2 regions of the Serratia sp. EC4 genome follow, and region 1 is predicted to be linked to the other one. Evidence: predicted binding sites of a transcription regulator. Region 1 holds the regulator's gene; the other holds the start of a gene.
What was found. The regulator CRP, encoded in region 1, controls carbon source genes, mostly activating them, when cyclic AMP is high. The targets are predictions, from matches to a motif close to ATGTGANNNNNNTCACAT.
Positions count from the first base shown of each region.

Region 1 (5,498 bases):
CCGAGTCTGGGATCAGCAGGGAAAAGAGTACATCGATTTTTCCGGCGGCATCGCGGTGACAGCGCTGGGGCACTGCCATCCGGCGCTGGTCGAGGCGCTCAAACGCCAGGGCGAAACCCTGTGGCATACCAGCAATGTCTTCACTAATGAACCGGCGCTGCGCCTGGCGAGCAAACTGATCGACGCCACCTTCGCCGACCGGGTGTTCTTCGCCAACTCCGGCGCAGAGGCCAACGAAGCGGCGTTCAAACTGGCGCGTCATTACGCCATCACCCGCCACAGCCCGTACAAAACCAAAATCATCGCCTTCTATAACGCGTTTCACGGCCGCACGTTGTTCACCGTGTCGGTGGGCGGGCAGGCCAAATATTCCGACGGGTTCGGGCCGAAGCCGGCCGACATCGTGCACGTGCCGTTCAACGATCTGGCGGCGGTGAAAGCGGTGATGGACGACCATACCTGCGCGGTGGTAATGGAGCCGATTCAGGGCGAGGGCGGCATTACGCCGGTCGACGCCGGCTTCCTCAAAGGCGTGCGCGAGCTGTGCGACCAACATCAGGCGCTGCTGGTGTTCGACGAAGTGCAAAGCGGCATGGGGCGCAGCGGCAAACTGTTCGCCTATATGCATTATGGCGTGACGCCGGACATTCTCACCACCGCCAAGGCGTTGGGCGGCGGTTTCCCGGTCAGCGCCATGCTGACCACCGAAGAGATTGCGTCGGTGATGCAGGTGGGCACTCACGGCACCACCTACGGCGGCAACCCGCTGGCCTGCGCGGTGGCGGAGGCGGCGTTGGATGTGATCAATACGCCGGAAGTGCTGAGCGGCATCGAACAGCGCCACGCGCTGTATGTGCAGGCTTTGCAGGATATCGGCGATAAATACGGTATTTTCACCGCCATTCGCGGCATGGGGTTACTGATCGGCGCCGAACTGACGCCGCATTATCACGGCAAAGCGCGCGATTTCCTCACCGCCGCCGCCGCGCGTGGGCTGATGATCCTCAACGCCGGGCCGAACGTGATCCGTTTCGCGCCGTCGCTGGTGGTGGAGCTGCAGGATATCGAGGCCGGCATGGCGCTGTTCGAGCTGGCGGTGCAGGATGTGATCAACGCCTGAAGCCCGTGCGGCGCATAACGGGGCGCGGCATGCCGCGCCCTTATTGATCGCGCAGTTTGCGCTTGAGCCAGATGCCGTGGTGCGGGCGCTGGCGCCAGGCCAGCGACGAAATGGTATGCATCACGTTCAGGTGCGACAGGATGCGCCGCAAATGACGTTCCATCTCGGTGACGGGCATCTCCGGATGCAGATCCGGCGGCTGCATGATGCCGCTGTTGCCGCTGCTCGGGCCGTCGTATTCCAACCGCTGCTGACAGCTTTGCAGCGCGATTTCACAGGTTTGTAGATAGGCTTCCGCCAGTTTCGGCGTCAGCATGTAGTGCTCGCGCGCCAGAATGGTCATGGCGTTCAGGTGTTCGACGATGAACTGGCTGTGAGTGACCCACAGCCGCATGTCCGCCAGATAATTCGACGCGAACCCCGGTTCCTGCATCGCCTGATTGAGCGAGGTGAACAGCGCGTTGTGCGCCTGGTTGACCTGCATGCGGGTATAGGCCAATGCGGTGGCGTCCGGTTCCGGTTGCTTCAGCATCAGCCGCAGCGCGGTTTGATCGTGTTCCAGCGCCTGATGGGCATTCTTGCGCAGCAGCCCGCTTTGCCACTGCGGCCACAGCCAAATGGTGCCGCCGAACGCCAGCACGCAGCCTATCAGCGTATCGATCAGGCGCGGTACCAGAAAATGCGAGCCGTTCAGCGCCAGCAGCTGCAGGGTGTAAACCGCCGTGACCGTAAAGCCAATCACCGACAGCCCGTAGTTCTTGCGCGAAACCAGGTAGGCCAGCAGGGTGATCACCAGCATGATGCTCAGCGTTTCTCCCTCCGGCAGCTGCAGCTGCAGCAGCCCGGCCGCCAGCAACAGTCCGGCAATCGTGCCCAGCGCACGGTGCTGAATACGCACCCGGGTGGCGTTATACCCGTTTTGGCTCACCAGCATGATGGTGAGCAGGATCCAGTATGGCTTCGGCAGGTTGAAGACCGCACCCAGGCTGCTGCCGACCGCCAGCGTCACCCCCAGCCGCGCGGCGTTGCGCAGGGCGGTGGATTTGAACGACAGATAGCTGGCCAGCGCCGGCCAAAACGGCAGGCGGTGCTGGCCGGGCATCAGGTCGCGGCGGTACAGCGGATGCTGGGTGCGCAGCAGGCGGGCGATGCGGCTGAAGTGGTAATAACAAAACTGGCCGACCGGGTTATCGGGATGCTGCGCCGCCATTTTTTCCAGCGCCGCCAGTTCGTGGCTCATGGAGAAGCGCTTCGAATGCTGATGGTAGAGGATATCGTGCGCCACCACGCGCAGCCGGCCGGCGATCACCAGTGCATTGCGGCGAATGATCGCTTCGGCCTGGCTCTGCTCCACCAGTTTTTGCACTTCCTCCGGCAAATGCAGGCTGACGGTGATGTGCTCCTGCAGATCCATCGCCACCTGAAAGGCGCGCTGCAGGCGCTTTTGTTCGAGGTTGTTGGCGTGCGGCAGGAAATTGAGCTGTTGGTACAAAAGGCTGATCAGATCCATCACCTTTTGCTGGCGCACCAGCAGCGGCGGCAGCGCGGTTTGCGGATCGGTGTGCTGGGTCAGAAGTGAGTATTTGGCTTCGAAATAGTCCGCCAGCTCCAGGTAGAGCTGGCTCAGCGTCTCGCGCATCGGCTGCTCTTTCCACAGCTTGAACCAGAACCAGGTGAATAAGCCGTACCAGACGGTGCCGATCGCGTACAGCAGCGGCGCCTGCCAGAGAGGCACCGTGCCGGCCGTGCTGAGAGCGAAAATGGCGGCCACCAGCGCCGCCGGCAATAGCCGGGCGTGCAGCGGGCTGATTTCACCGGTGACGCCGAGCAGCAGCGCCAGGCCCAGCATCAGCGCCGGCAGCGGTACGTGCCACAGCAGCGCCTGTTGCAACAGCACGCTGCTGAAGGCGAACAGCGAGCCGCCGACGATCAGCCGTTTAAAGAAGCGCTTATGCGGCGTGTCCAGACCGGCGATATTGCAGCAGGCGGGCACCAGAGAGAACATCAGGCCGAGCTGCAGCTGGCCTATCAGCAGGCCGAACAGCACCGGCAGGCACAACACCAGCGTTTGTCGCAGTGCGTAGTTGATTTCCGGGTGGTAGATCAGGCGGCGCCACATGGCAGAGAGCAGATAAAAAAACGGCGCAGATTGCGCCGTTTCTTCGGAGATTAACGGGTGCCGTAGACGACAATGGTTTTGCCGTGGGCGGAAATCAGGTTTTGATCTTCCAGCATTTTCAGAATACGGCCAACGGTTTCACGCGAGCAGCCGACGATCTGGCCGATCTCCTGACGGGTGATCTTGATCTGCATGCCGTCCGGGTGAGTCATGGCGTCGGGTTGCTTCGCCAGATTCAGCAGGGTTTGCGCGATGCGGCCGGTCACGTCCAGGAAGGCGAGGTTGCCCACTTTTTCGGAGGTGACCTGCAGGCGGCTCGCCATTTGGGCGGACAGACGCATCAGGATGTCCGGGTTCACCTGGATCAGTTGGCGGAATTTCTTGTAGGAAATTTCGGCCACTTCACAGGCGGTTTTCGCGCGAACCCAGGCGCTGCGCTCCTGGCCTTCTTCGAACAATCCGAGCTCGCCGATGAAATCCCCCTGGTTGAGGTAGGACAGGATCATCTCTTTACCTTCTTCATCCTTGATCAGCACCGCGACGGAGCCTTTCACGATGTAGTAAAGCGTTTCGGCCTTTTCACCTTGGTGAATCAGCGTACTCTTCGATGGATATTTGTGGATATGGCAATGAGACAGGAACCATTCGAGAGTAGGGTCTGTTTGCGGTTTGCCGAGAACCATTCGCTGTTATCCTCTGTTGTTATCGCTGCCTTGTGTCACAGGGGTCAGAGTTCCCTGTAAAACCCGCCTGTAGCCGCAGTCATGAGCGAGGGCTACCGGCAAGTTTTGAGGCGTGTCATAAAAATACGCTGTCGCTCTAGCATATTAACTTGCCGTAAGCGCTGCAAGCTACATTCTGTTAACATACCGGTAAAGGAGCCTTTCTCTGGGCGTTTCCCTGAAATACAGTGTCCCGGAAAGATTTATTGCGGCTCTGTTTGTAGCACAGAGTAAGGCGGGTGTCTCGTGTTGTCTCGCTTCAGCATGATTAGCATCAGGTTACGTTGCCTGTTTCTATGCGAAAGCGTACTCTGATTTTAAGAAATCAACCGGAGTGACCAGAATGCAGGCAAGAGTTAAATGGGTGGAAGGGTTAACGTTTTTGGGTGAATCGGCCTCCGGCCATCAGGTGCTGATGGACGGCAACGCCGGTGATAAAGCGCCCAGCCCGATGGAGATGGTGCTGATGTCGGTGGGCGGCTGCAGCGCGATCGACGTGGTCTCCATCCTGCAAAAAGGGCGCAACGACGTGCGCGACTGCGAGGTGAAGCTGACCTCCGAGCGCCGCGAAGAAGCCCCGCGCTTGTTCACCCATATCAACCTGCACTTCATCGTTACCGGCCAGGATCTGACCGACAAAATCGTCGAGCGAGCGGTGAACCTGTCGGCGGAGAAGTACTGCTCGGTGGCGCTGATGCTCAACAAGGCCGCCACGGTGACCCACAGCTTCGAGATCCGCCAGCCGGCGTAATCGAGACGGAGCGCGGCTCGGCGCCGCGCTCAACGCGCTTATTCGATTTTCTTGCCTTCCAGCAGCCGCTGCACCAGCGGCGCCATGATCAGCTCCATCGCCAGCCCCATTTTGCCGCCCGGCACCACTAACGTATTGATGTGCGAGATAAACGAGCCCTGCAGCATCGCCAGCAAGTAGGGGAAGTCGATCTGGTCCAGGCCGCGGAAGTGGATCACCACGAAGCTTTCATCCAGTGAGGGAATGGCCTTGGCGGCGAACGGGTTGGAGGTGTCCACCGTCGGCACGCGCTGGAAGTTGATGTGGGTGCGCGAGAATTGCGGCGTAATGTAGTTGATGTAGTCTTCCATCGAGCGCACCACCGAATCCATCACCGCTTCGCGGGAGTGGCCGCGTTCGCCGGTATCGCGGATCAGCTTCTGGATCCACTCCAGGTTGACGATCGGCACCACGCCGACCAGCAGATCGACGTGTTTGGCCACGTCATGGTGCTCGGTGACCACGCCGCCGTGCAGCCCCTCGTAGAACAGCACGTCGGTCGGCGCCGGCAGCGGCTCCCACGGGGTGAAGGTGCCCGGCACCTGATTGTAGGGCACCGCTTCGTCGTAGGTGTGCAGGTACTTGCGCGAACGGCCGGTGCCGTTTTTACCGTACTCGATAAAGCTCTGCTGCAGCAGGCCGAAGTCGTTGGCCTCGGGGCCGAAATAGCTGATGTGTCTGCCCAGATCGCGCGCCTTGCGGATCGCCGCGTCCATTTCCGGCCGGGTATAGCGGTGGAAGCTGTCG
Region 1 covers NZ_JBNIDE010000007.1:188,425-193,922, forward strand. The annotation lists gene argD (bifunctional acetylornithine/succinyldiaminopimelate transaminase) at 1-1,120, shown strand, start outside; gene ACP39K_RS18960 (YccS/YhfK family putative transporter) at 1,161-3,239, opposite strand; gene crp (cAMP-activated global transcriptional regulator CRP) at 3,290-3,922, opposite strand; gene ACP39K_RS18970 (OsmC family protein) at 4,305-4,712, shown strand; gene ACP39K_RS18975 (phosphoribulokinase) at 4,751-5,498, opposite strand, start outside.

Region 2 (5,498 bases), on a different contig from region 1:
GCGCACCAGGTATTGAGATTTAAACTGCTGCCAACTCATGGCATCTCCCGTGCATATCATCCGTAAGAAAAAACCTTATGAATGATACGCCATTCAGGGGCGTTTGACGGCAACTTTCAGGCATAAAAAAACCAGCCCGCAGGCTGGTTTTTCAGAGCGCTTCACCGCGAACGGCGAATCAGCGATTACGCGTCGCCGAAACGACGACGTGGTGCCGCCGGTGCGCCGTCATCACGGCGTGGAGCCGGCTTGCCGTCGCGGTTGTAGTTGCCGCCGCGACGCTCGCCGCCGTTACCGCCTTCACGACGTTCGCCGAAGGAGCGACGCGGGCCGCCTTCACGACGTTCGCCGTTGAACGGACGACCGTTGCCGCGACGCTCGCCGCCGTTGCCGCCGTCACGACGCTCGCGACGTTCGAACGGCTGTGCATCGCCCAGCAGCTGCATGTTCATCGGCTTGTTCAGGATGCGAGTGCGAGTGAAGTGATTCAGGATCTCGCCCGGCATGCCTTTTGGCAGTTCGATGGTGGAGTGGGAAGCGAACAGCTTGATGTTACCGATGTAACGGCTGCTGATGTCGCCTTCGTTAGCGATAGCGCCAACGATGTGACGCACTTCTACGCCATCGTCACGGCCCACTTCGATGCGGTACAGCTGCATTTCGCCAACGTCACGACGTTCGCGACGCGGACGATCGCCGTCACGGCTGTCACGACGGTCACCGCGACGATCGTCACGGTCGTTGAACTCGCGGCGCTGACGCGGTTTGAAGACCGGATCCGGCGGCAGGATCAGCGGACGTTCGCCCTGAGCCATTTTCAGCAGCGCTGCGGCCAGGGTTTCCATATCCAGCTCTTCTTCCGGCTGCAGTTTGGTCAGCAGTGCGCGGTACAGGTCCAGATCGCTGCTTTCCAGCTGCTGCTGAACTTTCGCGGCGAACTTGGCCAGACGACGCTCGCCCAGCAGTTCTGCGTTCGGCAGTTCCACTTCAGGGATGGTCAGCTTCATGGTGCGTTCGATATTGCGCAGCAGGCGGCGTTCGCGGTTTTCCACGAACAGCAGCGCGCGGCCGGCGCGGCCCGCACGACCGGTACGGCCGATACGGTGAACGTAAGACTCGGAGTCCATCGGGATGTCGTAGTTGACAACCAGGCTGATGCGCTCAACGTCCAGGCCACGGGCCGCAACGTCGGTCGCGATCAGGATATCCAGACGACCGTCTTTCAGACGCTCCAGAGTCTGCTCACGCAGCGCCTGGTTCATGTCGCCGTTCAGCGCGGCGCTGCTGTAACCGCTGCGCTCCAGCGCTTCGGCCACTTCCAGGGTCGCGTTCTTGGTACGGACGAAGATGATCGCCGCGTCAAAGTCTTCGGCTTCCAGGAAACGCACCAGCGCTTCGTTTTTACGCATGCCGTAGACCGACCAGTAGCTCTGGCTAATGTCCGGACGGGTGGTCACGCTGGATTGGATGCGCACTTCCTGCGGCTCTTTCATGAAGCGGCGGGTAATGCGACGGATCGCTTCCGGCATGGTGGCGGAGAACAGCGCGGTCTGATGTTCAGCCGGGATCTCAGCCATGATGGTTTCTACGTCTTCGATAAAGCCCATGCGCAGCATTTCGTCGGCTTCATCCAGCACCAGACCGCTCAGGTTGGAGAGGTTCAGGGTGCCGCGCTTCAGGTGGTCCAGCAGGCGGCCTGGGGTACCCACAACGATTTGCGGGCCCTGGCGCAGAGCGCGCAGCTGCACGTCGTAACGCTGGCCGCCGTACAGGGCTACCACGTTGACGCCGTTCATGTGTTTGGAGAAATCGGTCATCGCTTCGGCAACCTGAACCGCCAGTTCGCGGGTCGGCGCCAGCACCAGGATCTGAGGTGCTTTCAGGTCTGCCTGCAGGTTGTGCAGCAGCGGCAGCGAGAACGCTGCAGTTTTACCACTACCGGTCTGCGCCATGCCCAGCACGTCGCGGCCGTTCAACAGGTGAGGAATACACTCAGCCTGGATCGGAGATGGTTTTTCATAGCCCAGATCGTTCAGGGCGGAAATGATTGGAGCAGACAGCCCCAGATCAGCAAAAGAGGTTTCAAACTCAGTCGTCATGTACACGTGCCTCATTAATAATGGCAGCCAGTCTACATAACTCGTCGAGAAAATTTTCAGTCATTTTCATTGAAAAGTGTGAACCGGCTCAAATTAGATTATAAAACGAACAAAAAAGCCCTCGCCCGTGAAGGCGATAACTTTGGTTAAAAACCAATGTCCATCAGGCTGATAGGTGTTCGTCAGCTATTGCTGGTCCGATTCCGATAGGTCGTCTTGCTCTTGGCCCAAAAGCGCCAATTCCAACAATGCATAGCGGTGCTCAACGAAGTTGTGAACGTTGTTAGACACCGTCAGTTTGAACAGCGCCGAAGCGGTGTCCTTGTCCCCCAGACTCAGGTAGTGTTTACCCAAATAGAAGTCAGTTTCACTGAGATGCTCAGCGAGCGAAGTGTTATCCGTTGCATCTGCCTTGAGGCGTTCCATCAGCGTTTTTTCGCTGATCTTGCCCAGGTAGAATTCGACAATATTCCATCCCCATTGCCCTCTGTCCGCTTTGTCATAGCGCTGCTGAAGCGCTACCTCGGCCTTCTTGGGATCGATTTCTCTCTCCACCAGATACAGCCATAACGAACGGAAGGGATCGTTTGGGTCGTCTTGATAAAACGCCTGCAGATCATCCTGCGCCAACGGGAAGCGGCCGCCATAATACAGTGCGATGCCCCGGTTTAAACGCGCGTAATTGTAAGTTGGATCAAGCTCTAGTACAGAATCAAACGCTTCATAGGCAGCATCAAAATTGCCTGCCTGCGTTAAGTAAATGCCCAGGTAGTTGAAAACTTCCGGCATGTCGGGACGTATCGCCAGCGCCTGCGAGAAATCATTGCGCGCTAATGCACGTAACCCGAGGCTATCATACAGCACACCGCGCTCATATAAAAGCTGTGCGCGTTCGTCATCCGTCAGTGCCCGGCTGGCAAGAATTTGTTCCATGCGCGCCAGGATCACTTCCTGCTGCAACGTTGGCTGCAACGGGATTGCCAAAACTTCGTCTTTACGCCAATCATGGTTGCTGCATCCTGCCAGCATGAGTGCTGTCGCAACGTAACACCAGCGCAAGAAAGGCTTCATTTCCCACTCCCGAAGACAAACATTGGATGAACGTCCTGTCCTCCGTTTGCTAAAACGCGGGCATCCTACCCGCGCGATACGAACAGCTCCCAACCCCGTGGCGGGGAGCTGTAAAACTATCTATACAGTTATTCTGCTTCAGGCGCAGGTGAACCCGCTTCCGGCGCCATCGCTTCTTTGATGCTCAGACGCACGCGGCCCTGACGGTCAACTTCCAGTACCTTAACCGGCACTTCCTGACCCATCTGCAGATAGTCGGTCACTTTCTCAACGCGCTTGTCGGCGATCTGAGAAATGTGCACCAGGCCTTCTTTACCACCGCCGATAGCGACGAATGCGCCGAAATCAACGATACGGGTCACTTTACCCTGATAGATACGGCCAACTTCGATCTCTGCCGTGATCTCTTCGATGCGACGGATAGCGAATTTCGCTTTCTCACCGTCGGTCGCAGCGATTTTAACTGTACCATCATCTTCGATTTCGATGGTAGTGCCAGTCTCTTCGGTCAGCGCGCGGATAACGGAACCGCCCTTACCGATCACGTCTTTGATTTTATCCGGGTTGATGCGGATAGTATGAATGCGCGGTGCGAATTCGGAGATATCGCCGCGCGGAGTGCTGATAGCCTGTTCCATCACGCCCAGGATGTGCAGACGCGCGCCCTTGGCCTGGTTCAGAGCCACCTGCATGATTTCGCGGGTGATGCCTTCGATTTTGATGTCCATCTGCAGCGCGGTGATACCGTCGCGGCTACCGGCCACTTTGAAGTCCATGTCGCCCAGGTGATCTTCGTCACCCAGAATGTCGGACAGAACCACATAGTTGTCGGCTTCTTTCACCAGGCCCATCGCGATGCCCGCAACGGCAGCCTTGATTGGCACACCGGCGTCCATCAGCGCCAGAGACGCGCCGCACACGGAAGCCATGGAAGAAGAACCGTTGGATTCGGTGATTTCAGACACCACGCGAACCGTGTACGGGAAATCTTCCGGTTTAGGCATCATAGCCAATACGCCGCGTTTCGCCAGGCGACCGTGACCGATTTCACGACGCTTAGGAGAACCGACCATGCCGGTTTCACCTACGGAGTACGGAGGGAAGTTGTAGTGGAACAGGAAGCTGTCGGTCTTCTCGCCCATCAGCTCGTCCAGGTTCTGTGCGTCGCGCGCGGTGCCCAGGGTCGCGGTAACCAGCGCCTGAGTTTCGCCACGGGTGAACAGCGCGGAACCGTGGGTGCGCGGCAGTACGCCGGTGCGCACGTCCAGGCCACGGATCATGTCTTTTTCACGGCCGTCGATACGCGGCTCGCCACGCAGTACGCGGCTGCGCACCACGTTTTTCTCGACGGTGCCCAGGATGTCCTGGATTTCACCGGCGTCCAGCGTCTCGTCCTGCGCCAGCAGGGTTTCAACAACGCTGTCTTTGATCGCGTCAACCTGAGCGTAACGCTCTTGTTTTTCGGTGATGTGGTAAGCGTCGCCCAGGCGAGCTTCGGCCAGTTCAGCCACGCGCGCGTGCAGCGCTTCGTTGACCGCAGGCGCCTGCCAATCCCACTTCGGTTTGCCCGCTTCGGCAACCAGCGCGTTGATGTTTTCGATAACCACTTGCTGCTGGTCATGGCCGAACACCACGGCGCCCAGCATCTGGTCTTCGCTCAGCACGTCCGCTTCGGATTCAACCATCAGCACCGCGCCTGCAGTACCGGCAACCACCAGATCCAGACGGCTTTCTTTCAGTTCGTCAGTCGTTGGGTTCAGTACGTACTGGTCGTTGATGTAACCTACGCGCGCGGCACCGATTGGGCCGTTGAACGGAATACCGGACAGGCTCAGGGCTGCGGAAGCACCGATCATCGCAACGATGTCCGGGTTCACCTGCGGGTTAACGGAAACCACGGTCGCAATCACCTGAACTTCGTTCAGGAAGCTGTCCGGGAACAGTGGACGGATCGGACGGTCGATCAGACGAGAAGTCAGCGTCTCGCCTTCGCTCGGACGGCCTTCGCGACGGAAGAAGCTGCCCGGGATGCGGCCGGCGGCGTAGGTACGCTCTTGGTAGTTAACGGTCAGCGGGAAGAAGCTCTGGCCCGGCTTGGCTTTTTTCTGGCCAACGACGGTAACGAATACGGCGGTGTCATCCATGCTCACCATAACGGCGGCGGTGGCCTGACGCGCCATCATACCGGTTTCGATGGTGACGGTATGCTGGCCATACTGGAATTTGCGAATGATCGGTGTCAGCAAAATTATATCCTTGATTAACGGCGCGCAATCGCATTGACGACTCGACACGCCTGTGACTCGATTTGCCTTCTCACTACATCCT
Region 2 covers NZ_JBNIDE010000004.1:407,805-413,302, forward strand. The annotation lists gene yedE (selenium metabolism membrane protein YedE/FdhT) at 1-39, opposite strand, end outside; gene ACP39K_RS15385 (DEAD/DEAH family ATP-dependent RNA helicase) at 186-2,099, opposite strand; gene yrbN (protein YrbN) at 2,089-2,169, opposite strand; gene nlpI (lipoprotein NlpI) at 2,286-3,170, opposite strand; gene pnp (polyribonucleotide nucleotidyltransferase) at 3,299-5,416, opposite strand.
Region 2: yrbN (protein YrbN) is a predicted target of CRP. The motif match lies at 2,176-2,193, and genes of this name have one in related genera.